3 regions of the Paenibacillus sp. LC231 genome follow, and region 1 is predicted to be linked to each of the others. Evidence: riboswitches for the same ligand, from Rfam matches in the RefSeq annotation. Region 1 holds a riboswitch; each other region holds the start of a gene.
What was found. A riboswitch is a leader RNA that binds a small molecule or an ion and turns the genes downstream of it on or off. The one in region 1 is predicted to bind cyclic di-AMP.

Region 1 (10,990 bases):
CGTTGCAATGCCAAAGGCTCCAAGTAACAAGAACACGGCTTTAACTCCAAGTGCGAAGATAATATTTTGCCACACGATTCTTCGGGTTCTCTTCGCAATACGAATGGCGGATGAAATCTTGGATGGTTCGTCTGTCATAATAACGATGTCAGCAGCCTCAATGGCCGCATCTGAACCGAGTCCACCCATTGCAATTCCCACATCCGCTCTAGCTAATACAGGTGTATCGTTAATACCATCTCCAACGAATATGATTTTCTCTTTTGATGTTTTCTGTTGATCCAGCTTTTCAATTTCTTCTACTTTATGCTGTGGAAGCAGTTCAGCATGTACCTCATCTAATCCGAGTTTGCGTCCCACAGCTTCTCCTACAGTTTTGGAGTCCCCGGTTAGCATAACCGTCTTCTTAATGCCCAGTTCCTTCAATGAGCGAATAGCTTCTGCAGAATCCTCTTTCACCTCATCCGAAATGACAATATACCCTGCATATTCTCGATCAATACTAATGTGTACGATAGTACCTAAATCTTCAGGTTGATCAAATGGAATTTGCTCTCTCTTCATTAATTTCGCATTACCGGCCAAGACTTCTTTTCCACTGACCTTTACTTGAATGCCATGACCAGATATCTCGTTGTATCCTTCCAATTCTTCTTCACGTGTTTCCTGAGCGTATGCTGCTCTTATTGATTCTGCAATCGGGTGGGTAGAGTGCATTTCGGCGTAAGCCGCATATTTGAGCAACTCGTCTCTAGAAATCTCGCCCATGGGATGGATGTTGGTTACCGTAAATGCTCCTTTTGTAAGGGTCCCCGTCTTATCAAAAACAACGTATTTGACATCATTAAGAGCTTCGAGATAATTACTTCCTTTAACCAATACCCCTTTTTTCGAAGCAGCTCCAATACCACCAAAAAATCCGAGCGGAATCGAAACAACTAAAGCGCAAGGACATGAAATAACTAAGAATACTAAAGCACGATAAATCCAATCAGTGAATGTGGCTCCACTTATAATAAGAGGAGGTAGCACAGCGAGCAATACCGCAATAATGACTACCACTGGTGTATAATAGCGGGCAAACTTTGTTATGAAATTTTCTGTTGGTGCTTTTTTACTGCTGGCATTCTGAACTAGATCCAGAATTTTTGAAACTGTAGATTCACCAAAATCCTTGGCCACCTCTACCGTTAACACACCATTCTTATTAATAAATCCACTCAGAACATCTTGACCTGGTTCCACTTCTCTTGGAACCGATTCACCAGTTAATGCAGAGGTATCCACCGCTGACATCCCTTCAATGACCTTACCATCCAAAGGTACCCTTTCGCCTGGCTTTACGACAATATAGTCACCGATTTTAACTTCTTCCGGAGATACACGTTTTGTATCGCTACCCATTTTAAGGTTTGCATAGTCAGGGCGAATATCTAAAAGAGCACTGATGGACTTTCTAGAACGATTTACAGCGATCCCTTGGAACATCTCCCCAACCTGATAGAACAACATCACGGCGACACCTTCAGGGTATTCCTGAATGGCGAAAGCACCAAGTGTTGCTATCGTCATAAGGAAGTTTTCATCAAAAACCTGGCCGCGAACAATATTTCTAGCTGCCCGAAAGACAATATCTCCACCTATAACAATGTAAGCTACTGCAAACAGTGCAAATTCTAAATAACCGGAGAAAGAAGAAAATAAGCCAACCGCAGCAATAGCGGTACCAAACAATAAACGAATTAACATCCGTTTCGTATTTTCATTTCCATGTTCATGAGAATGTCCGTGATCATCTTCATGACCGTGACTGTCCTCTGAATGTAAGGCCCCTGCTGCAGATTTGTTCTTTTCAATTACTCGGATATGAGGCTCTAGTGTTTTCACTTTCTCCTTGGCTTTCGATACAATGTTTTCAACCTGTCCGTTCGCAGTTTCCATCGTTAGTGTCTTCGTTACAAAATTAACGGAACAGGAACTTACACCTTCAATTTTCTTAACACCATTTTCGATTTTCATTGCACAATTAGCACAATCTAATCCTTCTAATATCAATTCTTTTTTAACCCTTTGTTGTTGAGCTTCCATCATATAATCTCCTTTCCACCAACCTTGCCGTACACACATGAACAATTATTCATATGTTATTTAAACTCATTATATTCAAATGAAAACTTAGTTGTCAATTATTTCGTACATTCTCCTCTAAATTAGGTGAAGACTTCTAAACACATCAAAAAAAGCACCAGCAGCTGACTGCGGGTGCTTTCATGTTATTCTCCATGCATTGTATGTTGTAGGGTTTGTGTAAAAATCTGCTCGATGTGCGTATCATCCAATGAATAAAACACCGTCTTGCCCACTTTACGACGTTTTACGATCCTCATATTACGAAGGTATCGCAGTTGATGCGAGATCGCTGACTGTCCCATCTCGAGTAATACAGAGAGATCATGGACACATAATTCTTTCTGCAATAAAGCATTGATCAATTTAACCCGAGTAGGATCACTGAAGGCTTTAAACCAGTCTGCCACTTGAACAGCTGCTTGCTCATCAATCATTTCGGCCTTAACTTGTTTTAAATCAGCCTCTGATCCAAAGCATGATGTGTCACAATCTTCAATCAAGGGATCCTTCTGCTCCATTTTCGTAATCACCATCCTATTTACCATTACCACTTATTTTATAGCAAAGGCACAAAAAACGAAAGGATTACGATTAACAATCCGAATTTTGTCAGAAGAAAAAGTCTCGAACGACTTCTACCCTATTTTTATTCTCTCAGTAGATAATCAACAATACGCTTAGCATCATACTTCACCCATCCAAGCAGCGCTGACCCTCTTGATGTTTGCCACGGTAATCCAACAAAGTAGAGTCCTTTTACAACGGATACACCTTCCATATGATCAATATGCCCATCTTTAAATGCCGCTTCTATATCTATCCAGTGATCATCACGTTTAAAACCTGTAGCCCAGATAATGTTGTCGATATGTATGGGAGATTCTTCGTTCTGAAAATACACCGTTTGATCTACTATCTTTTCCGTCCTTGCATGAAGTTGTATCCTTCCTTGTTGAATGAGCAGCTTTAACTCTTTTCCATAAATCTGTTCTGGCATTGCATGCAACCATTTACCTAACGTACTTTTGCGGTTTGCTGTTAAAAAGCCCACCTTGTCGAAATACCAAAAAATACTCTTCCCGAAAATATGTAACGGTTTATACTGGATCTCACCGCTTGCAGACAGATGCACATCAAAATCATCTGCCAACTCACTGGCAATTTGGGCCCCAGAGTTTCCTGCACCTACAACAAGAACACCCCCTTCCTTGAGATGGTTCTTATTTCGATATTCAGAAGAATGTAATTGTATAACTGCATCACCAAGCTTGTCATGAAAGGAAGGAACTAGTGGCTTCTGAAAAGGACCGGTGGCTACTATAACTTTTTTTGATCTAAACGTACCCTTCGTTGTGGAGACTTCAAAGATTCCATTGTTCATGGTTAATGATGTAACTTGTGTATTGCTTTGAACAGGAAGTTCTAAACGCTTCGCATAATTTTTCAAATAATCGGCAACCTCATTTTTATGTGGTAAACCTTGAGGATCACCTTGAAAGGGAGCACCAGGTAAACTATTATACATTCTTGGCGTAAACAGATGAAGAGAATCATAGCGGTCTCTCCATGAATCACCAACCTCCCTGTGACCATCAAGGATGAGGAAATTCACTGAATTTTGTTTGAGATAGTAAGCAGCCGCAAGCCCGGCCTGACCTCCACCGATGACAATAGTATCTAACATATAAATATCATACCTCCTATAATATTTTTACTTAAAGTATCATATGAGCATTTATTCATCAATAATGAATATCTCAATATTGAGTATCGGCAGAAATGTAGATCTTCTATATAGGCATCAAGTATTTGGTGTTTTGTACACTTAATTATAAGTACAAACGTATGTCTAAGAAGGAAACACGATTGCAAACCTATGAGGGTAACATTGAATTGAAATCATAAAACAAGCCCTTCATTTATGAAGGGCTTGTTCATTTTAATTATTTCAGTTGTAACTTCCGACCATCATCATGTAACTTTTTTGACTAATGGTTCTTCTTGCAGTTACATAACGTTGTTTGTAATAGGTTTCTGACAGTTTACTTATCCTTACACCCTTACTACTGGACGAATGTGCAAATTGACCATTGCCAATATAGATTCCAGCATGAGAAATTCCCCTGCCACTCGTATTAAAAAAAACTAAGTCACCCGGTCTCAGATTAGCTTTTGAGACTGGAGTACCCACTTTGGCCTGAGCACTCGATGTACGTGGCAAATCTAAGTTGAATTTATCAAAAATGTAAAGAATAAAGCCGGAGCAATCGAAACCACTTGAAGTTGTACCTCCCCATTTATAGGGTGTTCCAACGACTTTACTTACTTCAGTAGTCAACTTAGGTTGATTATCTGCAAACGCACTGGCTGCTCCCGAAGATAATATAATGGCAGACCCTAACAACGACAGTAAAATTTTCTTCAAGATTATTTCTCCCTTCGATGCCTACGGAGTTAGCTGAGGGTTCGGTAGAAGGATCCCTATACTCCCTTTACTACAAGAATAATTCACCCAAAAATGGTTCCCCCGTTTTCAAAAACGAAATTCGGCACAATTTATGAATTTTTTGTAACCCTACATAATGTAGTCCATTTTTTCTCGATTGTCAATCTTATCATTAGAATTCTTTCCCTCCTTAAATTAATGTTAAGATTTGTTCAAATCCCGTACCTATTGGACTTATATCAGGACATTATTCAAAAAGAATTCATTTTGAACGCAGAAGCAAATAAAACAATAGTGTAATACTTTTGCAGAGGTTCGAAATATAAATAGCAGTCGAACCAAGGTCGACTGCCTCTTATATTAAATTAATTAAGGTCTATTGCTGGCGATTGGGTCTGCATATCGTTCCTGATGTTTTCTAAACCTTCGGTTTGCAATAAGGCTTATGGCAATAAGGACAATCAAGACACTTAATAGCTGCGAAACACGAACAGTACCATAACTCATTTCGCCTTCGTGAAACAAAAGCCCCATCGGTGACCAAAGCAATTTCATCAACGCTGCAAGCCAGTTAGAGGCATACCAAGCTAAACTGTCGGTACGCAGTCCTTCGATAAAAAACCGTCCAATGGAATACCAAGTGAAATAAGTCAAAAATAATTCCCCTGAACGTAGAAAAGGCTGACGTCTCAACCATAAGAGCAACAACAAACCAACAAAATTCCATATGGACTCATACAGAAAGGTCGGATGATAATAGACACCCTCGATATTCATTTGATTGACAATAAAGTTAGGCAGATGTAATGTTGTTCTGAGAAAATCCTCAGATACTGGCCCTCCGTGAGCTTCTTGATTTATAAAATTTCCCCAACGCCCGATCAATTGTCCTATAATCAATCCCGGAGCACATAGATCTGCAATGCGCCAAAAATTATAGCCACGCAAACGAAAGAAAAAAATCATAGCCATAATCGCTCCGATTAAAGCTCCGTAAATGGCGATTCCACCATTCCATATTTTGAAAACGTCCCAGAAGTTATTGCGGTAATCTTCCCACTTGAATACGACATAGTAAGCTCTAGCCCCGACGATAGCGGATGGCACGCCTACAAGTACCATATCCAAAAAGAACCCCGGATGGATCTGATACCGTTTGCCTTCTTGTATAACAACGATAAGACCTATGAGTGCAGCTACGCTTAAAATAATCCCGTACCAGTATAATTGAATTGGCCCTAATCGAAATGCAATTGGATTAATCGCCTCGTACAAATCCTTTCACCTCAATCCCACATCGTTTGTAACCGATGTATTGAGTAGTTCATAATTAATTAAACACCCTATATTTACATAAGGAAGGCGATACACTTTGAACAATGATACTTTTCTTTCACTTCTCAAGCCTAGGATTATGATTTTAAGCTCACTGTTACTGTTTACTATGATTAGTATCGTTTTTCTGACGGATATCTATTTTATCGATTTCAACAATACCGTTCATTTGATAGCATATTATATCTGTCCGTTTGTCATCCATTTACTATTATCCCTTTTCGTGAAGAACAAAGTGTCCTGGTTACTTGGTGCAACGCTAACAACTATTATCTCATTAGTACTGATTCTAGTAGTGGTTTTGGTGTTTTTTTAGCTGTTAGGAACCTGATTTTGGGTTCACACCAGTCTCAGATCTTGTAAGTATCATTAAGATTGTAATTAAAATAAAGGCTACTAATGCGAGAAAAGGAATCGTTATAAAACCAAACCAATTAATGTATTGTACATTACACGGCACCCCGTTCGTGCAGGGCTTGATCTCCTCAAATCCAGGGACTTTCTGCTCCAAGTAATGAAATAATGAAACGCATGCTCCAAAAATCGAAAATGGAAGCACATATTTTTTTATCCTTGTCTCACTGTAAAAAGCCGCAATTCCTAGAATGATACTGAGTGGATACATTAGTATTCTCTGATACCAGCACAATTCGCAAGGAATAAATCCTCTTATCTCGCTAAAATAGAGACTTCCAAGCGTTGCTGTAAGTGCGACAACCCAGGCTAAATATATTGTTTTGTCACGTACCACTACTCGATCCTCTCCCATCTATTCCTTAAGTTGCGCATTGATTAAGGAAGATATCTCCTCATAATCAAACGGGTTCGATACCATAACATTATTGATCATAATCGTTGGTGTTTGTTGTATATTATATTCACGGACTAATTCCTCATCTAAACTAACTTGGTCTTCGATCTGCTTACTTCCCATATCTTCTTTAAGCTTCGCTAGATCAATATTGGGCGTATATTCTTTAGCAAGCTCCAGCGCCTTATCTGGGGTTAGCCATGCGTTATCATGCTCCTCTGTTGCAGGTTGTGCATTAAATACTTCATGGTGAAATGTCCAAAATGCGTCAGGATCTTGCAGCATTATCGCTTCTGCAGCAAGTGCGCCTGTTTTTGATTCTTCACCATGAAAAAGAACATTAATATAGGAGAATGATGCTTGTCCTGTTTCGATAAAGTCCTTCGAAAGTTGTGGCATTATATTCTCCCCCCACGCTTTGCAGGAGGGACATTTGTAATCACCAAACTCCACGATTGAAACCTTTGCATTTTGGTCTCCTAGGGTAGGCTGATTTTCCGTAACCGGTGGATTATCGAATGCCCCTTCCGAACTTTTTGATTTCTGACTGCTTTGGTTTATCAAAACCAAAGCTACCATTAGCCCTACAATGATGATGGTAAAGATAACTAGATTTCTTGATGATTTCTTCTTATTATTCATGTTTCACCTCAGCTATTTATTCGTTTAGTGACCTTTTAGATGTTACTTACTTGCCGTTTTATATGTTTATCACCGCCTTAACTCCACATCTCGATTAGGTTAAAAACCTGTAAATCCGCCGTATAACCCAATTAACCAGATGGTGATCTTGGTCATTTGATCTGTGTAAAGCAATATTCCCGTGAGCACCATCATCGCTCCGCCAATTTTCATCATTAGTGAAGAGTACCTTGAGATCCATTTTAATCTGCCAATAAAAAAAGCCATAATAAGAAACGGTATTCCAAACCCTAGCGTATATGCGCTAATATAGCCCACTGCCTTTTCAGGATTTGTAACTCCCATAGCTAAAACGGCTGAAAGAATGGGTCCGATACACGGCGTCCATCCTGCAGAGAATGATAATCCAACTAATATGGATCCAAGATATCCTGACGGTTTATGCTTGATTTGAAACTTCCTATCCTTCATTAAAATCTGTAACTGAATAACTCCAAGCATGATTAATCCCATGACAATCACTAATAATCCGCCTAATTTTTGAATCAATTCGCGATTATTTGAAAATAAATCTCCTACTAAACTGGCTGATAACCCTAATGCGAAAAAAATGACAGAGAATCCTAGCATAAAGCATATGGTATGAGCAAAAGCCTTCTTTTGCATGATCCCCTTACCATCCTTTAACTCCTTAACAGAAATCCCGGTAATGTAAGATATATAGGATGGATAGAGCGGAAGACAGCAAGGAGATATAAAAGACAAAAATCCTGCTGCAAATGCTATCCATAGAGTCAAATTGTCTGGGCCCATAGTTAACTTCCTTTCTGCAATGAGAAAAAATCAATTATTTGGGAATTATGCAATGCTTGTGGTCTAAGTATTCGATGAGTCAATTTTCACATCATAAACTTCAATGGGGTCATCATGTTTCTCCTTCCGATACCATCTTGCTGAAATGATTGCAAGTGTGACTACAAATGCGGCCTCTTGCGTCATTTTCATGATAATCCCACCTAATTGTTGATCATCAATGGGACTCAAAAATGAAAGTAGTTGTGGAGCATTCACATATGGATCATAAAGAATGTTGCCGGCAAAAATTATGGCTACACATGCTGGATATAACAGAATTGCATTGGCTGCAATGTACCCTAACTTTTTTACATTGGATAGTTTATCAAATTCCGGTACAGGGCACATGAGTGGCCACCACATCTGAAATGACGCAATCACTAAAAAAACATGATATAAGCCTCCTAGGAATGGGATCTCCATCAGCTTATTAAAAACTACTGGGAAATGATATAAGGATAAAGCAGAGTTAAATAGAAACATGGCTAAGATAGGTCGACTAAAAAATGAGAGAAACTTCGAGGAAAACTTGGTATTTAATAAAGGGCGTATTAACCATGATGGCGTACCTAAATAAAAAAACAGCGGCATAATAAAGTATAATAAAGCTTGCTTCAACATGTGAGCGCTAAATAACACATGATGACTAAACGCATTGATTGGACTTCCAACCGCTATATAAAACGTAAACAAACCCGAAATAAACCATATTTTTTGTCCGGTTCTAACGGGTTCACTCTCATAAAAGCGGTTACGTAATGGACCAACATATAACAAGTAGATTACAGATAATAAAACGGTTATAAAAAATACGAGCGGACCCCATAATTCTGAAAAACTGAAATGTGTTAATACACTCTGATTCATCAATGGCAATAACTCCTTTTCCGTATCAAACAGTTAAAAGACTACACAACATAGTATATTACAAACTCAAGGTTACTGGTTATTACAATTGTTTGTCAACTTACTGAACTGAATATAATATGTGTATCTACCACTTGATTTTAGGACTCACCAAGGAAATGAACAAAGAAACGGGAAGATCTGCACTCTACATGAGTTCAATCTCCCCGTTTCTATTCCGTCCATTAATATGAGAAATCAATATATTCATTTGAACAGAACTGGTCCTCTTTGGATAAACTAGGTTCAAAACTGAATACTTTCTGACTGATGGTCTACAGCTAGCTTTATCAGCTGCTTTAACTGCATATCTTCTAGTGAGTAAAACACAAGTTTTCCTTCTTTACGGTATTTCGCGATCCCCATATTTCTAAGCAGTCGTAAATGGTGGGATGCTGTCGCCATTGTAGAACCAATAATATTGGCCACATCGCAGACGCATAACTCATCCTCATCGCATAAGGCATAGGCGACTTTTAACCGTGTAGGATCGGCAATGACCTTAAAAATTTGGGACATATTTTGAAAATCATGATTACTCAACTTTGCTTTAACACGTCTCACTTTATCTTCGTCGTAACAAAATATATCGCAAGTATCCTCCGTTGACATGTGTAACACCTCAATCTCATACTCATTTGAGTATTATCATATTTCAGTTACGGATGGTTGTCAAAAAAGCCAATACGCAGCAAACTAAATATGAATAGGATGTCCAAGAGCAACTTCAGCCGCTTCTGCAGTCATTTCACCAAGTGTTGGGTGAGCATGTATGGTAAGCACAATGTCTTCTAAGGTTGAACCCAGTTCAATGGCTAATGCGATCTCCGGAATCAGATCTGATGCGTTGGTCCCTACAATTTGTCCACCTAACACAAGACCTGTCTTATTATCCCCTACTAACTTTACAAACCCTTCAGCTGAGGTCAAAGATAGTGCTCGAGCGTTAGCAGCTAAAGGGAATTTACCTGTCAATACATCAACCCCCTGCTCTTTAGCTTCGAGCTCAGAAAGGCCGACCGATGCAATTTCCGGATCAGAAAATACAACGGAAGGAATCACTTTATAGTCAAAAATACTTGGAAGTCCTGCAATGGCTTCTGCTACGATTTTCCCTTCATATGAGGCTTTATGAGCTAATGCCGGTCCTGGAATAATATCTCCAATCGCGTATATATGTGGTAGACTGGTTTGACCTGACTCATTGACTTCAACAAGTCCTCGTTCTCCTAATTTAACACCAATCTTATCGAGACCAAGTTCACCATCCGTATTCGGTCTACGACCGACTGTAACTAGTACATAATCAGCCGTCGCTTGTCTTTCTTCATTATTTACGGTAAACGTTACGGTAACTTCATTCTCCGTTAGCTCAACTGACTGAGCCATCGCATCTGTATACACTGTAGCGCCCAAAGAACTTAAGTTCTTACTTACAATACGTGTAATATCCTTCTCAAACCCTGGCAATATGGTACTGGCCCCTTCCAACACCGTGATTTCTGTACCGAATTTTGCAAACATTTGTCCAAGTTCAATACCAATATATCCTCCACCGATGATAATGATACGCTTTGGGATTTCAGTGAGGCTTAAAGCTTCCGTCGAAGATAAGATACGTCCTCCGAAAGGAAATGGTTTTAATTCAATCGGACGAGAACCTACAGCGACGATACAGTTTTCAAAATGAACATGATAGCTTTCCTGCTTATTTGATACTTGTACTTCACGGTCACTTATAAATGTTGCTTCCCCTTTGATAACCGTAATTTTATTTTTTTTCATTAGCGAATGAATACCTGACTTCAGCCGATCAACCACTTCCTTCTGCTTCCATTGCTGAATTTGGGAGAAGTCAATTTCTA
Region 2 (10,990 bases), on a different contig from region 1:
TCCATCGTCCTGGAGAATAAACACATTAATAACTATATGAAGGCAGGAATGGATCCGACGGTGGTTACACGCTGGAATCTCAGTATTACCAAGCTTGTGGAGACGCTGTTCGGCAGCCTGTCATGGTGAGGGGGGAGCACATGAAAAGTTACGCAGGCCAAGGATGGATCAGTGTTAAAGACCAGCTATACGTCTCGATTCTGCTCTTCTTATACCGTTTGCTGTGGGGATATTGCCTGTACCGACTCGTAAAATCGGCAGTCGTCCCCCTTCTGATGCGATATCCGGATGCCGCTCCTAACGAGCTCAGCCGTCTTTTATTCTTCTACGAGGGCGAGATGAGCCTGTCCTTGAGCAGCACAGTACACACCTACGGATGGCTTCTGGCCGGTTTGCTTCTGATCCGGATGGTCCTCACCCCGCTCATTCGGGCCGGCATCTTCTACAACCTTCACCAGGAAGCCAAGGGCGAGCGCGGTTTATTCTTCTTCACTGGCATGCGGAAACTGTGGAAACCCGTAACGCTATTCTATCTGGTTGAGCTTATTCTCACCTTCGCGCCCGGTTACTGGATTCTGCCCAAAATCCTCCCGATTCTGCTGAATGGAATTCAGGAGCCTGTACTGCTGCTTCATGCACTGCCCTATGCAGCTGGCTGGTTCTTGTACGCCTATCTGATCCGCCTGTTATTGCTCTATATGCAATTTGGCCGTACCGGCGATTCCAGCATGATCAGCTCTATCCATGCGCTCTTCCGCCGCTTGGGCACAGCAATGCTGTTATCCATCACCATCGGCGGATCCGCCTGTGTCATTCTGCTGCTCCTGAGCTCGGCCTCGCTCTTCTGGGCCGGGTTGATCGGCTTAATTATTCAGCAGGCCTCTTATTTCCTGAATGGACTTTTCCAAATTTGGGCAATGTCCGCTCAATATCATTTGTGGAGAGATTCCTCCTCACTGCATCCTTAATGGTTACAATTTGGCACCTAAAATAATGAAACACGCTCGCGAATAAGCTGTAATCAGAAGCGACACGTTTCTATCCCGCGCTAGATTTTACAGAGAATAAGAGTTCATTTATCCTTAATATTACAAATTTCTGAACGCCATATTACAAAAAAACCTGTTCCCTTAAGATGGGGACAGGTTTTTTTGTTTAAAAATAATGTTTCCTCGTTTGCCAAATTGTTAATACTCTGCTAAAATAACGAATATGTTAGTAACAACTTTGTCATCTTTACTGTAACTTTTATGTAGGAACGTTGTAATTCGCTAACTATGTTGGAACGTCAAACGTCAATGAATGGGTTCATCAACATTTTAAGGAGCCGAATTCCCATAACGATATGGGAAGCGGGGGATCCGTTTTGGGTGAATTGATCTCGCAAGAGAGGGATCATAGGGGACCTTCAACCGAACCCTTAAGCTAACCTCGCAGGCAATGGAAGGAGCTTTTGTTTTGAAAAAGAAGTTAACGGCTGTTTCTCTAGGCCTCGCACTCGCACTCACATTAGGGACCGGAAGCGCTTTCGCCGATTCCAAATTAAATACTGCAATCAAACCAGCCATTGGTGTTTCTTACAAAACAGGTGGAACTACAACGAATGGATTTGACTGCTCCGGATTCACCAGCTATGTTTACAAGAAGCTTGGTCTTAGCCTGCCCCGTACGTCTGCAGCTCAATACAAAGTAGGTACGGCCGTATCCAAGAGCAAACTGAAAGCTGGCGATCTCGTGTTCTTCAACACATCCGGTAGAGGTGTATCTCATGTGGGTATTTATGTCGGGAGCGGCAAATTCGCTCATTCTTCATCTTCGCGCGGTGTCATTATCAGTCCGCTGAGCCAGAGCTATTACGCCAACCGATATGTAGGCGCTAAGAGAATTATGAGTCAGAATACGTACAAATCTGTAGCTGTGAACTACAATTAATGTTGGAACTTAATTGATTTACTCTTACAAGAAAGCCCTGGGTTTATGAGATTGTGCCGATCTCATCCAGCGGCTTTTTTCTTTTGTTGATTGTGTGTATACCTTTATAACGTTCAGCACAGCAAAAAAGTTCCCGCTTTTTCGAAAAAAAATGAAATTTATTATACAAGTTCACTTCAGTTCCACTTCACTTCGCCATGTCTTCACATCATCTATCCTTTATTTACCCTTCTCTCTCATCATTAAACACCCATTTTGGAAAAATATTGATTTTCCTTGGTGCTTCGACAGTTAATGCTATTGAAAAATAGCGAAATCCATCAAGAAATAATTGCCAATCTCGCTTGCTGTCTGATAGAATGGACGCAGTAACAACTTTGTCATTAATGTAAGTGCTTTAATATATAGATTGCTATGCCTCCCGGCAACGAAAAGGAGCTTTCCATGCTGAAGAAAACATTATCGACAGCAGCCCTAAGTATCACGCTGTTGTTCACTTTGGGCGTTGGCAGCGTGTTTGCTGATGGTGCGCTGGATCAGGAAATCGATAAGGTTCTAGGTACAAGATACAGCTACGGTGGTACAACCACGAGCGGATTTGACTGTTCCGGCTTCACCATGTACGTTTACGCTAAACTCGGTCTAAAGCTCCCGCATCAATCCGGCTCTCAATTCGACATGGGGACAAGCGTGTCCCGTAAGGAGCTGCGCGCTGGCGATTTGGTGTTCTTTAACACATCGGGCCAGGGCATCTCCCACGTCGGCATTTATGTCGGCGATGGCAAATTCGCCCATGCTTCCTCCAACCGCGGCGTGGTTATCAACCGCCTGGCAGAGGATTACTACGATCAGCGATACGTCGGTGCAAAGCGTATCATGAGCGATGATAAGTATGAAGAGTCGGTCGGTGAATCATCCTAAGCTGTAGAGGCTAATCTTCCCTATACATACTGCTTGCCCGTTAAAGGAGCCCTTACCTCTCTTTTGCGGGCTTTTTTGATGCGACTTGGATGTTCGTAATATGATTATTATTTTATGCAGACGATAGGAGGACTTCGCAAATGGATGCCACACCGATTACATTTCACACCGTAGTCATGCGTGAAGAGCACGCCGAAGAAATATGCGCTTGGGCCTACCCTCCTCCCTATAATATCTATGGCTTTCTTCCCTGGGAGCAGATGAAAGGGCTTGAGGTGGAGTTTGGCGATCCGGACATTCGCCAGAGACAGTACATCTCGGTTCTGGATGAGCGGGAGGCCCTCTGGGGATTTGCCCAGCTGTTTCCGATGCATGAGGTTACACGAATCGGACTTGGCATGCGTCCTGATTGGTGCGGGCGTGGAATGGGTAAACGATTTATGCAGACGATTGTCCGGGAAGCCAGACGGAGGCGGCCTGCCGACGAAATTGACCTTGAGGTAATGACCTGGAATGAGCGAGCAATCCGCGCTTATCAAAGGGCAGGCTTTCACATCACCGATACGTATGAGCGGCTTACGCCAACGGGCAACGCCCTTTTCCACTGTATGGTGTATGAGCACCCGACAAATGAGGAATAGTAATCTTTGTCTATATGAAAAAGCACAATTTTGTGTACTTTTTATGAAGCTGCGCCGTATAGTTGCTTTTTTTGTCACAACTGGCTATGCTGTCTATGGATGTTGGTTTATAATGGAGACAAGTGCAAAAGTGCAGTATACATAGAAGGGACGATATGACGATGCAAAAATGGATCATGAGCGGATTGTTCTTCGTCGCATGTGCGTTGGCTATCGCGCTGATGTTTACGCTCCCAGGTAAGGAACAGGTAGCTCAGGAAGAGAAGCCGACCATGCCGGAAGTGACTCTCGATGCAGCCGCAGCGGAAGCCACACTGAAAGCAAGCTGCATTAGCTGTCACGGCGACCAACTTCAAGGCGGCGCTGGACCGGCTTTGAATCAAGTAGGCGGACACATGGATGCGGACGCGATCTTCAACGTTGTAACCAAAGGTCGTAAGGGAATGCCTTCCTTTAAAGACCAACTTAAACCTGAAGAAATCGCAAACATCGCGCTGTACCTTGCTGAGAAAAAATAAATCAGCTTATACGCAAAACACGCTTGCACCTGGAGTTGTTCCCGGTGCAAGCGTGTTTTTTTACATATTCGGGACCTCTAAAGGGACTAATGGTCTCCCCTTCTATTGTCCCGCCTTGCCATCCTTCGAACGACTCTTCTCATAGGCTTCGTTAAACTGCTGCGCTTCCTTAATATCCACAGCCGTAATGCCACCGTCGTCCCAAGAAGTGAGACGAAGTGTAACGACTTTATAATCTATGGTGATGTAGGGGTGATGTCCGAAAGCTTCCGAAATAGCTGCCACTTCATCAACAAAAGCGATTCCCTTCATGAAGGAGGAGAAGGTATACTTTCGTACAATCCATCTCCCTTGTTCAAATTCCCAACCCTCAAGCTTTTCCAGATGAGCCTCTACTTCTTGCTGCGTATAAAGCATCTTTTATCTTCCTCCCCGAAAAAAACCTATCTTAAAGCCGACTAACCGTAATATGGGCTATCTGTCATCTATTCTATTCTGCCCTGTATCTGTTGATAACTGGAGTGATTACACAAGGGCCACAAAAGCCAACTCTTCTTCACCAATCAAAATATGTATTCGATGGTTCGTCTGATCATGCATGACCACGCCGCTGCCAACATTAATCACCGGCTCTGTGCCCAGCGCATAGAACAAATCCTCTGCCAGCGCCTCATGAACCTCATTTTGCTCGGCTTCGCCCAAATTGCCCCAATCCTCAGCTTCCATTTCAAAGAAGACATAGCTGTCAGAAATTCGCCCAACCGCCTCGGTCAGTTCTGCCAGAATTTCGCCATAATCCCTTCCGTGTTTAACGCCCATCTTAATCACTCCTTTCCTTGCCGTACTTAGCTTCATTTCCCTTCCTTCCATTATACCGGAAATTACAACTAAAAAAAAAAGCCCGACCTGACGATAAATAGGATAACGCCCCACATAAGGGGCCCGGTTCTCCATGAGAGCCGTTCTGACGAATGGATTCGTTATTTTATTTCTCACGGATGAGGTGTGGTATGGAAATTTCAACAATTATAGGCTTAATCCTCGGTATCGTCGCGGTACTGGTGGGCATGATTCTTAAAGGTGCCTCCCTTCTCGCTTTGTATAACCCGGCAGCCTATCTAATCATTCTTGGCGGTACGGCAGCAACTTTATTCATCGGATTTCCGCTATCCGAGCTGAAAAAGGTTCCGAAGCTGGTCAAAATGACCTTCATGAAACAGAATTTGATGGACAAGACGGACATGATCAAGCTGTTTATGGAATGGGCTTCGATCACACGCCGTGAAGGACTTCTGGCTCTGGAAACCAAAGTTGATGAAATCGATGACAGCTTCCTGCGTAATGGGATGCGCATGATCATCGACGGCAACGATCAGGAATTCGTACGTGACGTTTTAATGGAAGATATTAATGCCACCGAGGAGCGCCATCGTTCCGGTTCATTGATCTTCTCGCAGGCCGGCATGTATGCACCTTCCCTCGGGGTACTCGGAGCCGTTATCGGTTTGATCGCTGCACTGTCCCACATGGAAGATATGGGCGAACTCGCTCATGCTATCGGGGCTGCGTTTATTGCTACCCTGCTCGGTATCTTCACCGGTTATGTTATCTGTCACCCGATTGCGAATAAACTCAAGCGTCTATCCAAACGCGAGGTTGAAATCCGCCTGATGATGGTAGAAGGCCTGCTGTCTATTCAATCCGGTGTATCCACCATTGCAATCAATCAAAAGCTCTCCGTGTTCCTGACACCGTCCGAACGGGCTGAGCTCAGCGAGAGGGAGGCTGGTGCTAGTGAGCAAAAAGACTAGGCACGAGCCGCATGAGGAGCATGCCGACGAATCCTGGCTTCTTCCTTACGCAGACCTACTGACCTTGCTTCTGGCCCTGTTCCTGGTGCTATACGCCATGAGCGCGACAGACGCACGCAAATTTCAAGAAATGAGCGAAGCCTTCAGCGTTGCTCTCACTGGCGGGACCGGCGTGCTGGATTACAGCAAAACGGAATCCAGTGATGATCCGCCCAATATTAAAGATCATAAAGCGACATCCCCTTCCGTTCCCGCAACAACACCTGACCAAAGACGTGCAGAGCTGATGCGTCAGGAACAACAGGATCTGGAGAAGCTAAAGAAGCAGCTCGATAATTATATTAAAAATAACGGTTTAACCTCGGAGCTCAGCACCAAGTTGAACCACTCCCAGCTTGTCATTACGATACGGGATAACGCCTTGTTCCCTTCCGGCGAAGCTGTTGTGAAACCGGAGGCCCGCAAATTGGCCAAGGCAATCTCACAAATGCTTCATAAGTTCCCGGACTATGAAATTATTGTATCCGGACATACGGACAATGTGCCAATCTCTAACAGCCGATATCCGTCGAATTGGGATTTAAGCTCGGATCGTGCCTTGCAGTTCATGAAGATTCTGCTCACCAACTCGGAGTTGGATCCTAAACGGTTCATGCCGATCGGTTATGGTGAATACCATCCGATTGCCGATAACAACACCGCTGCTGGACGAGCGAAGAACCGCAGAGTCGAGGTTTCCATTATACGTAAATACCAGGATAGTGCGACCTTTACCAGCGTGAATGAATAACTCAAAAGGGAACGGTCCCTACAGACTATAACACACAATAAACAACCGATGCATCTGGTCTCCAGATCCATCGGTTGTTTTTGTGTAGGGTTATAGATGTATTTCAGCCTGCTACTCGAGCCTATAGTTCAGCAGCCGACCAAGCTCTTCCTTTTCCTTCTCGTTAAGATCACGCCAAGCGCCAATGCGTTGACTGCCGAGACGGATATTCATAATCCGGATTCGCTGTAATTTTCGGACCTCATAACCAAAAGCGCTGCACATTCTGCGGATTTGACGATTTTTCCCCTCTGTCAGAATGATTCGGAACACTCGCTCAGACATTCGAGTGACCTCACAGGGCAGCGTCATCTCACCTAAAATCTTGACGCCGCTGGACATCCCGCTAAGGAAGGATTCCGTTACCGGGCGATCCACCGTCACAATGTATTCTTTCTCATGTTTCCCCTCGGAGCGAAGGATCTTATTGACGATATCCCCATCATTCGTCAGCAGAATCAGTCCCTCGGAGTCCTTATCTAATCGTCCGATAGGAAAAATACGCTCCTTATGGCCTACGAAGTCTACAATATTGCCCTTAATATGCGGTTCGGTGGTGCTTGTAATCCCGACCGGCTTATTAAGAGCAATATACACATGCTTCTTCTTATCTTGAAGCGGCTTTCCCTGAATCCGGACATCATCTCCTTCTTCTGCCTGGCTTCCAAGGACTGCAACCACGCCATTAATGGTAACCTTCCCGCTCTCCACCAGTTTGTCCGCTTCACGCCGTGAGCAATATCCCGTTTCACTGATAAATTTATTGATTCTCAAGATGCCATCCCCTTATCTGTAACTACTTCTTGCTTATCCCTCAATCGCATTCCGCTGAACCGCAGGCAGAACTATACTCACCTTCGTTCCTGCTCCCACTTCACTCTCGATTTCCATCATACCCCGGTGACCCTGAATAATACGCTGGCTTACCATCAATCCCAGCCCTGTGCCCGTTTCCTTATTCGTAATAAACGGTTCGCCAAGATGCGGCATCAGATCCTCCGGAATGCCTTGCCCTTCATCCCGAATGTCGATTTGGACCCATTCACCCTTCGGCCTTGAAAGCTGAATCCAGATCCTGCCGCCATCCGGCATCGCTTCAATCGCATTCTTGAGCAGATTGATGAACACCTGCTTGAGCTGGTTCTCCTCACAGTGTACGTAGGTTAGTGCTTCAGTAAACTTCAATTTGAACTCGATGCTGTACAAATGGGCTTGGCTGTCGAGGAAAGAAATGACATCTCTCAAAATGATTCGTACATCCCTCTCTTGGAAATGAATCGCCTGCGGCTTCGCTAATATCAGAAATTCACTGACAATCAGATTAATTCGATCCAGCTCCGACAGCATCAGATCAATATGGTCCGGATTGACCTTGTGGGTCTGCTGCTGAAGCTGCAGAAATCCACGGAGGGTCGTCAGCGGATTCCGGATCTCATGGGCAACGCCGGCAGCCAGCTGGCCAACAGTATTGAGCTTCTCCGAACGTCGCAGCAGCTCCTCGATGCGATTGCGTTCCGTCACATCCCGAGACACGCTAATCATGGAGGTAACCTCACCGTTCTCATCGCGCACCAGCGAGGTGCTGATGCTGACCTCAATAGCGCTTCCATCTTTGTGAAGGCGGACGGTCTCCACTGGAGGAAGCCGTTCTCCGGCCCGCAGGCGGCGGATGCGTTCCTTTTCTTCTTCCTCTTTAGCCGGAGGAACAAGTGCAGGCTTCCGTCCAACCACTTCGTGCGCCTTCCAACCATACAATTGCTCAAACGCTTTGTTTACACTAATAACCCGTTCATAGGTATCGGTTGTATGAATGGCGTCGGCTGTCTGATTAATGACAGACTCCAGATATTCCTTAACGGACTGATTCTCATCGACCATTTGCTTCAACTGGCTCGTATAGTTGCCCAGATTACGTGTCATCGCATTGATTCGACCTGCAAGCTGACCCAGCTCGTCCCGGCTGCTTACCTCCAGCCTTCGATCAAAGTGACCATCCGACACATCATTTACAGTTCCAAGGATAGCCTGAATCGGCTTGGTAAAATACCCTGCAACAATATAACTGCCGAATATCACAATTTCCAATAAAACCAATGAGATCGCTACAAGACTGATCATTTGCTCCCTCATCACAGAGGAGATGGCCTCATAGTCCATAACGACACTAATGACACTGGTCGGCTTATTTTCGGATACGATAGGGATGAAGCTTTTCAGCACCTTCTTATTATTGATGGTGCTGACAAATACCACATTATCGCTGGTAGAAACAGCTTTCTGCACAGCTTCTGCATCTTGGTCCAGGCTCCCATAGTCATAGGTGCCGAATGTAATCGGTCGATTGCGAAGCTTGTGGTGAACGTCATCCGTTCCATCTTCCCTCATATATTCATTGCCAAACGTTTCAGGGTTGATGCCTGTTACTTCCAATATCCGCGGATTCGACTTCAAGGTCTCTTTCACAACGGTGTCCGGACTTGTAATCTTCACAAAGTCCTTGATATTGGAATTCCTTATGTAGGGATCAATAATATAATTGCGCTTGCTATCGTAATAGTATCCCCATTTATCAATGAATTCCGGATTGGAAGTAGAGAACTCAAACGGTCCCGACCAAAAATGATCGGCGCGCTGGCCCTCAGTAACTGAGATGACTTTACCATACTGGAACAATTCCAGAAAAGCCGTATGCCAATACCCCCAGTTCTTTGTTGAAAGGCCGATTTCATCTTGCGAGGAGGATCGGGCAACAACGATATCATCTTTCGTCCGAACCATTAATGAAATGTGAGTGACGCCAATCTCCTTACTCAATTCCACCAATTGCTGATTGGTTATATTGTTAATATCCGGATCCAAAGCTTTTGCCGCGTTGACCGCGGCCACCTTCAGCATATCACCGAATATGTTATCCACATATGCAGAACTAAAGCCGGTTTGCTGGACCGTAATGGCGATCTGAGTAGCGGCCATCACCATCTTAGTTTCACTATCCTGCTGCAAATTTTCCTGGGTCGTGTAATAGTTCAGCGTAATGTTGAGCAGAAGTATAAATAATACCGATATGGACATGATCATCGATAACTTCGTCTTAATCGACAAGTGGCATCTTCACCTTTCTGCTGTCACATAGACGACTTGCGAATCTAATACCCTCATGATACCTTGATCACGAACGTTTGAAAAGACAAGCGGCGTTATGGCTATATGGTTTTTTCCACAATCGCATTGCTATTGAAATAAGGAATCCTTACAATATAAGAGGTCAATCCCGGTAAAATAAACAACGTATCCACAGATTGCGCACAAATACACAACTTATCTGGGGATAGTGTGCATAACTTTGTGTATAATATTTTACTTATCCACAATTCTGTCCACAACATGTTAACAAACGAATAAATGTTCGTTGAACATTGGGTATAAATACAGGGTTTTAACGTGCTGTGAAAGGAGACTTTAGTTTGATATCAAATTCAATAGACCCACTGGCTGTGGATAACGATAATCATGAACACTGGATGAGAGAAGCCATTGCGGAAGCACGGAAAGCCGAAGAGCTCGGTGAAGTTCCGATTGGTGCTGTCATCGTTCGGGGCGATGAGATTATTGGCCGTGGATACAATTTGCGTGAAACGACTTATGATGGTACAGCCCATGCCGAGATGGTAGCTATTCGGGAGGCAAGCCAGCATCTTGGAGCATGGCGGCTGCTGGACTGCCGATTATACGTGACGCTGGAGCCCTGTCCCATGTGTGCAGGAGCTATCGTCCAATCCCGGGTCCCACAGCTGATCTATGGCACTGGTGATCCCAAAGCCGGTTGTGCCGGCACACTGATGAATTTGCTTCAAGAGCCGCGTTTTAATCACCGGACTAACGTGGTTAAGGGCGTGCTGCAGGAAGAATGCGCATCACTGCTCACTCAGTTCTTCCGACGTTTACGCGGGAAACTATGATCCTTATGTAGAGTATAAGTATAACAACGTAAAAACCCGGCCATGAAGGCCGGGTTTTGTTGTCTGTGATGAATAATATTAATAAGTGCCCATTTGGCTCATGGATTCCTCAAATTGCTCCATCGTGATGACATCAGCATCTTTTGGAATACCGATTTTGAATTCTTGTTTAGCGTTGATGTTGTTGTATTGGGTGCTACCCTTCACAGCCAACTTCACGTTCTCATTGGTTTCTGGATCGTTGAAATCAACGTTCAACACAACATCCTGGTACGCAGGGAAATCCTTTTTATCGATAGCCGTGTTGATGTTGAATGTGTTGATCTTCAGATACTTCTGCATCTCCTCCAAGCCCGCTTTGAATTCGTCTTGGTTAACG
Region 3 (10,990 bases), on a different contig from region 1:
GACCAAGAACTTGATAATGACGAATCCGAAAAAGATGATGGTCATGAAACCAAACATCCCCACGAAGCCCATCATCAAATCGCCAAAGTCATTGCGTGGTTCTTCATTGATGTGCTCCCGTGGATCGTTAACGCGTACGTTTACATCCATGGTGCTTGCCTCCTCAAAAGGTGAACATGCCGTGCCAACTCGAAAAACTTGACAGTCACCCGACTTGTTACTAGTAGTATACCCAATGCGCAAATCATTTGTAAAGATTGCATAAAAATCCCGTGAAATCCTCTTTCTTTAGGTGAGTATATTTCACTTTTTCCGGCCGATTGTGGTATACTAAATTCGTCGACCCATTCGACAATTATGATTCGCACTATACCTGATCTTATCCTGTGAGGAGGAGAATACAATGGCTATCGTCAATGTTACCGACCAAACCTTCGTGAATGAAGTTGAAGGTCAAGGAACGGTTGTAGTTGATTTCTGGGCGCCATGGTGCGGCCCTTGTAAAATGCTTGCTCCGATTCTGGACGAATTGTCTTCAGAACTCGGCGATGATGTAAAAATTGCTAAGGTGAACGTGGATGAGAATCCGGAATCCGCAGCACGTTTCGGCGTGATGAGCATTCCGACCATGATTTTCTTTAAAGACGGCCAGCCTGTCGATAAAGTGGTAGGTCTGAACTCCAAAGAAGCCTTGAAAGGCATCATTGCAAAACATCAATAAGCAGGCATGGTCCTAGACCGCCATCTGCTTTCATACAGCGCCTTCGGTGAAACCCGGAGGCGCTTTGTGTGGTTATTCATAGTGTTTTATATTTATGGTTAATACTATATAATCTCCTTGGAGAGGAGGGACAGCATGGACGATTTTGCCAAACAGCTTCAGGACCAGGAGAAGGCGCTGGAAAATATTCGACACAAGCTGGCATTGCTGCCGGACCAGCCCGGCTGTTACTTGATGAAGAATCATGAAGGCACGATTATTTATGTGGGCAAGGCCAAAGTGCTGAAGAACCGGGTACGCTCTTATTTTACCGGAAGCCATAACGGGAAGACCCAGATGCTGGTTTCGGAAATCCGCGATTTCGAATACATTGTAACCGGCAGCAACATGGAAGCATTGATTCTGGAGTGCAACCTGATCAAAACCCATCAGCCGAGATTCAACGTGCTGCTGAAGGATGATAAAACCTATCCATATCTTAAAATAACGAATGAAGAGCATCCCCGTCTGGAAGTGACCAGAAGGGTGCTTAAAGATAAAGCCAAATATTTTGGCCCCTACCCCAATGCTTATGCGGCACAGCAGACCAAGAAGCTCCTGGACCGGATGTATCCTTTGCGCAAATGCGGCGTCATGCCGAAAGAAGTGTGCTTGTACTATCATATGGGGCAATGCTTGGCTCCATGTGTGAAGGAAATTCCAAAGTCTGCATATGAGCAGATCACCGGGGAGATTACATCATTTCTTAGCGGTGGGCATGAGGAGATCAAGAAGGAGCTGCAGCGCAAGATGCAGGAGGCCGCGGAGGATTTGTATTTCGAGCGAGCCAAAGAGCTGAGGGATCAGATCATCCATATTGATACGCTGATGGAGAAGCAGAAGATTACGACGACGGATACGCGGGACCGCGACGTATTCGGTTATGCTGTGGATAAAGGCTGGATGTGCGTGCAGATTCTGTACATGCGCCAAGGGAAAATGGTGCAGCGCAACAAATCCGTTTTTCCGTTCTACGGCGATGCGCACAGCGACTTTATGTCTTTTATTGCCCAGTATTACAGTGATAATCCTGCATTGCCGCAGGAAATTCTGCTGCCTGAGCCTCTGTTGATAGACCAGGCTGATTCGGAGCCGGTTACGGGAACGGCTGCGGATGCAGGTGTGCGAAGCCCAGAGGAAGCCGTGGATTCGGCGAATCCGCTTTCCGCAGGGACATTGGATGCGCAGCAGGCTGCCCTTGCCCAGGCACAGGAGGAGCAGGCGGAAGCTGCGGGCATCGTGGATGCAGCCGGAGGGGCTGCCGCCCTGCAGGAATGGCTCGGCGTGAAGGTGCATGTGCCGCAGCGAGGCTTGAAGAAGCAGATGGTGGGCATGGCATCGGATAATGCGAAGGTGTCCTTGGACGAGAAATTCCGCTTGATTGAACGTGATGAAGAACGCACCTCGGTTGCCGCGGCGAATCTGGGCGAAGTGATCGGCCTCCAGTCGCTGAACCGGATCGAGGCATTTGATAACTCGAACATTCAGGGGACCAATCCGGTATCGGCCATGGTTGTATTCACCAATGGGAAACCGGACAAGAAGGAATACCGGAAGTACAAGATCCGTACCGTGCTGGGACCGGACGATTATGATACGATGCGTGAAGTCATCCGGCGGCGGTACGAGCGCGTCTTGAAGGAGAATTTGCCGCTTCCCGATCTGATTGTGGTCGATGGAGGGAAGGGGCAGATTTCCGCCGCCATCGATGTGCTTGAGAATGAGCTGGGGCTGTTTATCCCGGTCTGCGGGCTTGTGAAGGATGCTAAGCATAAGACAGCGCAGCTCATGGTCGGAGACCCGCCGGAGCCGGTTACGCTTCCCCGGGACAGCCAGGAGTTCTATTTGCTGCAGCGCATTCAGGACGAGGTTCACCGTTTTGCGATTTCCTTCCACCGCGAACAGCGCGGCAAATCGATGGTATCCTCCAAGCTGGATTCCATCCCGGGCATTGGAGAGAAGCGCCGCAAGCTGCTGTTAAAGCATTTTGGCTCAGTCAAAAAAATAAAAGAGGCTTCAGTCGAAGACTTCAAGCCCCTTTCAATCGGTGAGAAATTAGCAACGGAAATTCTTAAGGCACTTCGTGAGGAGGAGTCGTGACATACGGCTTCTCTTTTTTTGTTGGATTGAAACGGTAAATCGCATAGGCGACCATCGCCGGAAGCACCATGTAGAAAGCACCCATCAGCAAGTTGCTGGTATCCTTGAGCAGGATCAGGCTAATGCCCATCAAGATGCTATTAAAGATGACATGGGAGAACATGGCCGCCAAATACCCGTATTTCAAAAAGATGTAGCTGAACAGCAAGCCGATGATAACCAGTTCAATGGGCCTGGAAATTACAGGGTATATCGGATAGAGTGTATGCCCGAGCGCCCAGATGATCGAGGTGATCAAACTGGCCACGAACGTATTGCGCACAATCTTTTTCAGCATTTTGATCCCGAACAGCCGATAGACGGCCTCCTCGGATATGCCGGCCAGCCAAGCCATCAGCGGAAACAGCCAAGGATAGAGCATGTTATAAGGCGACTGTGTGGCATCCGTGGTGGACCATGTATTCAAGGTTAGCCCCAGAACGACAAAGATAATGGATTGGACCCCAAGCAGGATGAAAGCCCACATATACCCCAGCTTCATGCTGTCCAGCACATAATGACCGTATCCGGGTTCTTTGGCGCGCGGCCATGGATTGAGCCCGTCTTCTTTGAGCCATAGCCCGCTCCCCCCGACAAGGGAGAAGTAGAGCAGAGCTGAGAAGATGAGCGAATAGACCGCATAGAAAATCATCATCCCGAGTATGCCGGTTTGCGACATCCCCTCGGATTTGAAAACGGGAATCAGATTGTACGTATTCAGCATCTGAATGACAAACAGCAGCGCCGATAGGAACAGGCCGCGCTTAAACGACGTGTAGGCTCTGGTCTTCACGCTGTACACAATCGCAAGTATGCCAAGGATGAGGGTGAACAGGCCATACCCTGCGAGCGTCAGCAGCGTGGCATCTTGGGTCTGCTTGTTGACATAGGCGGAATGGGCGGCCGGGACCGAAAAAGATGGCTCATAGGAGCGTAATTTCCCCTGCTCGAAGGTGAAACGGTGCTCCAATCTGGAATCGCCGATCTTGGATTCCGGATCCACATACCGGAGCCGGGGTTCCCCTTCCCGGGTAACCAGCTCCAGTTGCGAAGGATCATAGCCCGCTCGCTGGAGCCAAGGCTCAGCGAGAGCCTGCTTCTCGGCTAATGACATGCCGTCCTCGACGACAAGCAGCATCTGCCTTTGTACATCGCCCTTGTTCAGCTCAATCCGGTCATAGCTGGAGCGGGTGTAATCGTATGAGAAGCCAACGATGCCTGAATTTTGCATGTGCACGTCCACATTGAGGGCATCGCCGCCCGGCTCGCTGAAGCGAACGCGGTATACGTCATAGGGATATTTGGCTTCATAGGTTTTGTTGTATTCCGAAAGTCTTTTTTCCTTCGCCAGATATCCGTAAAGTTCCGATTTGGATTGATATGTAACCAGCGTGTCATCCGTTTTTGCAGCCGTAAACTGCAAAAACTCCTGAGCAAAGCTTGAAGCCGCTTGCCGAGCCTGCTCCTTGGATATGATATTCGGAGATGCCATCTCGGTAGAATCCGAATTCGTCGACGGAAACACCTGAAATAATAGGAACAGAATCAGGCCGACTGCGGCAGGCGCGATGAGCTGCTTCAGATTGGGCTTCAGCTTCAAGGGCTCTCTTGCACGATTCATGAAATTCCTCCTCTAAGAAAGTTGATACTCCCACTGGTATTCGATATGCCTGATTAAGAACGCATAGAGTCAATATAACATAGTTATGAAAGTCATAAGCAGCTTATCCCAATATCCGGAATAATGAAACAAATCGATGAAAATGAATGAAAGGTTTCGAAAACGTTAGAGAACCCTATGCTTGTATTCTTGAATATGCCCAATTCGCGCTCTTTTAAAGATTTTTTGGGTGAAAAACGGCATTGGGTTACGTACCGGATTGCGTTATAATCACATCATGCTTCAAGGAACCGAATATTCCAGCCGAATTTCGTACTGAAAATGGGGGAACCATGTAATTGGGGTGAATTTCATTATTTCCAGAATAATGAATAGGGCGACCTGTGAAAATGCCCGAATCCGTCAGCTAACCTCGTAGGCTGCAGCACAGGAACCAGACCGTAAAGGGCACTGCGTTTTCCAGTGTCTTTTTTTCTTGATTTTTTTTAAGAAGGTGACCGATTGAACTCTAAATTGAACTGGCTCAGGTTGTCTCCGCCGCAGATTCTCGTGCTTGGTTTCGCGGCTATTATTTTCATCGGGACGGCGCTGTTAATGCTGCCGATATCCACAAGTACAGGTGAACCGCTGGAATTTATCGATGCCTTGTTCACTTCGACATCGGCAACTTGCGTAACGGGTCTGGTTGTGGTGGATACAGGAACGACATTCAGCTCCTTCGGAGAGATCGTGATCATGCTGCTGATTCAGATCGGCGGGCTCGGATTCATGACGATGGCCACTTTGTTTGCCTTGGCTCTCAAAAGGCGCATATCGCTCAAGGATCGCCTCATTCTGCAGGAAGCGATGAATCAGTCCTCGATGGAAGGAATCGTAAGGCTGATTCGCAGAGTGCTCCTGTACTCCCTGATCATCGAGGCCTGCGGTGCCTTGATTCTGTCGATCCGCTGGGCGTTTGATATGCCGATCGGCCAAGCGATTTATTATGGCGTTTTTCATGCGGTCACGATGTTTAACAACGCCGGTTTCGATTTGTTTGGCGATTTTCGGAGTTTGACCGGTTATGTCTATGATCCTGTAGTCAACGTTGTCGTGATGTTTTTGATTGTCTCGGGCGGCATCGGTTTTATCGTATTATCCGATCTGATTGATTTCCGGAAACAGCGGAGACTTTCCTTGCACTCCAAAGTAGTGCTCACCATGACGGCTACCTTGCTGCTGGTTGGATTTATCGTCATTCTTATTTTTGAATTCACCAATCCGAGGACGCTCGGCTCCCTGAATTGGGGCGGAAAATTCTTCGGCGCGTTATTCCAATCCGTAACGCCGCGTACAGCTGGCGCGAATACTATAGATATTACGGGGCTTAGACAGGCCACGCAATTTTTTATCGTTATTCTGATGTTTATCGGAGCATCCCCAGGTTCAACCGGGGGTGGTATCAAAACAACAACCTTCACCATTATGGTGGGGGCGGTCATCGCCATGATGCGCGGGCGTGAAGACATCGTCATGTTCCGTTATCGCCTGGCCCAGGAGCGTGTGCTGAAGGCACTGACCATTGCATTACTGGCACTGCTGCTCGTTCTAACCGTATCGATGATTCTGTCGACGACAGAGGAAGGGGATTTCCTGGAGATTCTATTCGAAACGACGTCCGCTTTCGGTACGGTGGGTCTATCCATGGGCTTAACGCCTGATCTGACGGTGTTCGGGAAGGTTTTGATCAGCATTACGATGTTTGCAGGGCGATTGGGGCCTTTGACGCTTGCTTATGCACTGGGGCCGAAAAAGGGTAAAGAATTATATCGTCATCCGGAAGGCAAAATGATTATTGGATAAGGAGTACTGGAGAGACATGAAACCAAAGCAATTTGCAATCATCGGTTTGGGACGATTTGGCGCCAGCCTGGCGCTTGAACTGATGGAACAGGGATATGAGGTGCTCGGCATCGACCGAAATGAAGAGGTTGTCGAGGATATGAGCGAGCTGCTGACACACACGGTGGTAGCGGATGCTACCGATGAAGAGGTGCTTAAATCGCTCGGTATCCGTAACTTCGATTGCGGCATTGTTGCGATCGGAAACGATATTCAGATGAGCATCTTATCCGCCATCTTGTTGAAAGAGCTTGGTGTCGCCATGGTCGTTGCCAAGGCGATTTCGGTGCTGCACGGCCGGGCGCTGGAGAAGCTGGGCGTCGACCGGGTGATCTTTCCGGAACGGGATATGGGGATCCGGGTCGCTCACCAGCTTGTCACGCCCAATCTGCTTGACTATATCGAATTATCCAAGGACTATCTGATTGTGGAGATGACGGTCACGGACTGCATGGACGGAAAAACGCTTAGCGAGCTCAATACGAGGGTTCGTTACGGTGTCAGCGTGGTGGCCCTGAATAAACAATCCGGCATCATCGTAGCGCCGACAGCCATGGACGTGGTGAACTCCGGCGACATTATGGTCGTTATCGGTTCGAATGATAATGTGGATCGCTTTGAGTCTGAGGTCGTGAATATGCTCGAAAAATAAATATAGAAGAAAAAAACCTGACGGTCATGCATATCGTCAGGTTTTCTTGGTTTTATCCTCCTCCAGCTTACGGAACAGAATTTCCGTTTCGTCAATCCAGCGGCTGGCTGCCTTGCTTAAATCCGAGGCTTGGCCGTAGATCAGCGAAGTCGTCCGCCGGGTTTCGATGAGTGCCGGAATATGAATGTCGACAAGCCCGTTATCGGATAACAGCTGCGGCCTGAGATAGGATTTGGGCAGAAGCGCGGCCGCCTTGCAGGTCGGGATGAGCCTGACGATCGCTTCGAAGGAGTCGATCTCCATGCGGATATCCGGCATAATGCCCCAGCGGTGGAACAGGTCATCCGTCAGCTTGCGATACCAGGTTCCAGTCGAGAAAATGATCATCGGCAAGCCTTGGAGCTGCTCGATTCCAACATCGTCGAGCTCCGCCAGCGGATGTGAAGATGGGATGACAAGCTCCAGATGGTCATCAAACAACGGGATGCAGTTTAATCCGGGCTGGTTGATGGAGGAGGCGACAATGCCGACATCGACGCGTTTATCTCTTACATAAGAAACGATTTCATGGGTCTTGCCGGTAATCAGCTTGATTTCGGCCGCGGGATGTCGCTCCATGAATGCGTTAACGAGCGGGGGCAAGGTCGTCTGAAGGGTGGTCAGGCTGGCCCCCAAGTTGATCGAGATCTGATCCCCCTCCCGGTAATGGGCTAACGTCTGCATGAATTTGATCTGCTGCTGCCGCTGCTCCAGGGCAAAGGTGTAGACAATCTGTCCGATGGAGGTAAGCTCCAGCCGTTTGCCCCGGCGGTTGAACAGCTGCAGCCCGAGCTGGTCCTCCAGCTTGGCTATTTTCCGGGACAGGGCCGGCTGGGACAAGTTAAGCAGCTTGGAGGCCTGGTTTATGCTGGATTGCTCTACAACGACGGCGAACATGTCCAGTTCTTCGAACATGGAATTCCTCCTATATAAAATAGACATGCGTGCAAAACATTGCTTATGCGTATAGATTATAACGATTAATAATTATATTGCAATTCCATTATAAGAAAAAAAGGAGTAACATGAAACATGACACAAGTTGTTCACACGATTGCCGAAATCGGCAGCTTTTTGTCGTTGCAACGGTTTAATGCTAGTTCATAAAGGTCGGTTTAGATGCCGAGTGGCTTCCTGATTCACTTCGTAATCCAAAGTGGGCCTTGTGAACAACCTCTTTAGGACAGGGTAAGTGTAATTGTTCTGAAAATAGGAAAGATTGAAAATGAAAACGCTGCACATTGGAAAGGGGAACGTCAACTGATGAAAGGGTATTATTCCAGAAAGCTGCATTCTTTACTCGGTGTCATACCGCTTGGGGCATTTTTGCTCAGCCATATGATTTCCAACTTTAAGGCTTTCGAGGGTGGAAAGGAAGGCTTCGCAAGCGCGGTCCATTTTTTGAACAGCATGCCGCTGGTATTTTTCCTCGAGCTGTTCCTGATCTGGCTGCCACTGCTATATCACGGCGTCTACGGGTTATACATTGCTTACCAGGCGAATAACAACGTGGGCAATTACAACTATGAACGGAACATCCGCTTTACCATCCAACGGATCACCGGCGTTATTACGTTCGTTTTTGTTATCTGGCATATGTACGATACGCGTTTCCAAATCATGATCGGCAAAATCACGCATGACGATTTGGGCGCCACGATGCACGGCATCATGAACAATCCGGTTCTGTTTGCTCTGTACGTCATCGGCGTTGTTTCCGCAACCTTCCACTTCGCTAACGGCCTGTGGGCGTTCCTCGTCAGCTGGGGCATTACCGTCGGTCCGCGCGCGCAGAAGGTATCCACTTACATCTGCATGGGCTTGTTCGTATTGATGAGCGTGCTGTTTGTTCTTGCTATGACAGCATTCCGCGGCTCCGAATTCCAGGCGGCGACGGCAGCGATCGATGTAGTTAAGACAGTCTTAAGTTAAGGGGAGTGAACGAAAAATGGCATCTAATATTATTGTAGTGGGCGGCGGCCTCGCCGGGCTGATGGCAACCATCAAAGCGGCAGAAGCAGGAGCTCACGTTCATCTATTCTCACTTGTACCTGTTAAACGCTCTCACTCCGTGTGTGCGCAAGGCGGCATCAATGGCGCCGTGAATACGAAAGGTGAGGGTGACTCTCCTTGGGAGCATTTTGACGATACGGTGTACGGCGGCGACTTCCTTGCGAATCAGCCTCCGGTTAAAGCGATGTGTGAAGCGGCTCCGGGCATTATTCACTTGATGGACCGCATGGGCGTTATGTTTAACCGTACGCCGGAAGGACTGCTCGATTTCCGCCGTTTCGGCGGAACGAAGCGTCACCGGACTGCGTTTGCCGGCGCAACGACCGGACAACAACTGCTCTATGCGCTTGATGAGCAGGTTCGCCGCTGGGAAACCGCGGGTCTTGTGACCAAGTACGAGAACTGGGAGTTCCTGAATGCGATCATCGACGACGAAGGTGTATGCCGCGGTATCGCTGCTCAGGATCTGCGCTCGATGGAGATCAAGTCGTTCAAAGCTGAAGCAGTCATTCTCGCAAGCGGTGGTCCTGGTATTATTTTCGGAAAAACGACCAACTCGGTGATCAACACGGGAACAGCGGCCAGTGCCGTTTATCAGCAAGGCGTTCATTATGCCAACGGCGAGTTCATCCAGATTCACCCGACAGCCATTCCAGGCGATGACAAGCTCCGCTTGATGTCGGAATCGGCACGCGGCGAAGGCGGACGGATCTGGACCTATAAAGACGGGAAGCCATGGTACTTCCTCGAAGAGAAATACCCAGCTTACGGAAACTTGGTGCCGCGCGACATCGCGACGCGTGAAATCTTCTCCGTCTGCGTTGATATGGGACTTGGCATCAATGGCGAGAACATGGTCTACCTTGACCTCTCCCATAAAGATCCGAAAGAGCTGGACGTGAAGCTTGGTGGCATCATTGAAATCTATGAGAAATTCATGGGCGATGATCCGCGTAAAATCCCGATGAAGATCTTCCCGGCAGTCCATTATTCCATGGGCGGCATGTGGGTCGATTACAACCAAATGACGAACATTCCGGGGCTGTTCGCAGCCGGAGAATGCGAGTATCAATACCACGGTGCGAACCGTCTGGGAGCGAACTCCCTGGTCTCCGCCATCTACGGCGGTATGGTGGCCGGACCGAAGGCGATTGAATATGTCAAAGGCCTGAAGAAGTCCGCTGAGGATGTTTCCTCCACAGTATTTGATCGCGCTGCGAAAGAGCAAACGACCAAATACGAAGGCCTGCTCAAAATGGAAGGAACCGAGAATGCTTATGTAATCCATAAAGAGCTCGGCGAATGGATGACCAACAACATGACGGTGGTTCGCTACAATGACAAGCTTGAAGCTACCATCGGCAAAATCAAGGAATTGAAGCAGCGTTACCGCAATATCAATATGACGGATACCTCCCGCTGGAATAACCAGGGCGTGGCGTTCACGCGCCAGCTGTGGAACATGCTGGAGCTGTCCGAAGCCATGACGCTGGGTGCGCTTCTCCGGAACGAAAGCCGCGGCGCTCACTATAAGCCGGAATTCCCTGATCGTAACGATGAAGAATTCCTCAAGACAACCAAAGCGACCTGGACGCCTGATGGACCGCAAATTTCATACGAAGAAGTGGATGTTTCCTTAATCCCGCCGCGTATTCGCGACTATTCGAAAGACAAGTAAGAAGGAAGGGGGATTTACGATGTCTCAAACGACAGCCGCCTCAAAGAGCGTTAAGTTTATCATTACACGTCAGGACAATCCGGAGACGAAATCCTATACTGAGGAATTCGAAATTCCGTACCGTCCCGGCATGAACGTTATAAGTGCGCTGATGGAAATTCAGCGCAATCCCAAAAATGCGCAGGGCCAAACGACCGCACCTGTATG

Region 2: another riboswitch for cyclic di-AMP. It lies ahead of AK95_RS17125 (C40 family peptidase); the one in region 1 lies ahead of AK95_RS21710 (C40 family peptidase).
Region 3: another riboswitch for cyclic di-AMP. It lies ahead of AK95_RS23925 (TrkH family potassium uptake protein); the one in region 1 lies ahead of AK95_RS21710 (C40 family peptidase).

What each region holds. Positions count from the first base shown of each region.
Region 1 is NZ_JFOM01000037.1:124,765-135,754, forward strand. Features, by position in the region: gene AK95_RS21695 (heavy metal translocating P-type ATPase) at 1-2,091, opposite strand, end outside; gene AK95_RS21700 (ArsR/SmtB family transcription factor) at 2,274-2,648, opposite strand; gene AK95_RS21705 (flavin-containing monooxygenase) at 2,777-3,814, opposite strand; gene AK95_RS21710 (C40 family peptidase) at 4,079-4,555, opposite strand; cyclic di-AMP (ydaO/yuaA leader) riboswitch at 4,559-4,692, opposite strand; gene lgt (prolipoprotein diacylglyceryl transferase) at 4,946-5,851, opposite strand; gene AK95_RS21730 (disulfide oxidoreductase) at 6,231-6,680, opposite strand; gene AK95_RS21735 (DsbA family protein) at 6,681-7,364, opposite strand; gene AK95_RS21740 (cytochrome c biogenesis CcdA family protein) at 7,464-8,177, opposite strand; gene AK95_RS21745 (cytochrome c oxidase assembly protein) at 8,241-9,086, opposite strand; gene AK95_RS21750 (ArsR/SmtB family transcription factor) at 9,372-9,737, opposite strand; gene lpdA (dihydrolipoyl dehydrogenase) at 9,822-10,990, opposite strand, start outside.
Region 2 is NZ_JFOM01000025.1:8,656-19,645, reverse strand. Features, by position in the region: gene AK95_RS17135 (M1 family metallopeptidase) at 1-129, shown strand, start outside; gene AK95_RS17130 (hypothetical protein) at 141-968, shown strand; cyclic di-AMP (ydaO/yuaA leader) riboswitch at 1,316-1,455, shown strand; gene AK95_RS17125 (C40 family peptidase) at 1,459-1,932, shown strand; gene AK95_RS17120 (C40 family peptidase) at 2,380-2,853, shown strand; gene AK95_RS17115 (GNAT family N-acetyltransferase) at 2,994-3,494, shown strand; gene AK95_RS17110 (c-type cytochrome) at 3,656-4,012, shown strand; gene AK95_RS17105 (4a-hydroxytetrahydrobiopterin dehydratase) at 4,115-4,429, opposite strand; gene AK95_RS17100 (hypothetical protein) at 4,538-4,831, opposite strand; gene motA (flagellar motor stator protein MotA) at 5,023-5,823, shown strand; gene motB (flagellar motor protein MotB) at 5,807-6,613, shown strand; gene rluF (23S rRNA pseudouridine(2604) synthase RluF) at 6,725-7,426, opposite strand; gene AK95_RS17080 (ATP-binding protein) at 7,460-9,754, opposite strand; gene tadA (tRNA adenosine(34) deaminase TadA) at 10,117-10,611, shown strand; gene AK95_RS17070 (hypothetical protein) at 10,690-10,990, opposite strand, start outside.
Region 3 is NZ_JFOM01000044.1:63,117-74,106, forward strand. Features, by position in the region: gene AK95_RS34300 (hypothetical protein) at 1-150, opposite strand, end outside; gene trxA (thioredoxin) at 404-721, shown strand; gene uvrC (excinuclease ABC subunit UvrC) at 857-2,860, shown strand; gene AK95_RS23920 (CPBP family intramembrane glutamic endopeptidase) at 2,832-4,520, opposite strand; cyclic di-AMP (ydaO/yuaA leader) riboswitch at 4,812-4,956, shown strand; gene AK95_RS23925 (TrkH family potassium uptake protein) at 5,022-6,362, shown strand; gene AK95_RS23930 (potassium channel family protein) at 6,379-7,053, shown strand; gene AK95_RS23935 (LysR family transcriptional regulator) at 7,090-8,007, opposite strand; gene AK95_RS23940 (succinate dehydrogenase cytochrome b558 subunit) at 8,356-9,024, shown strand; gene sdhA (succinate dehydrogenase flavoprotein subunit) at 9,041-10,783, shown strand; gene sdhB (succinate dehydrogenase iron-sulfur subunit) at 10,803-10,990, shown strand, end outside.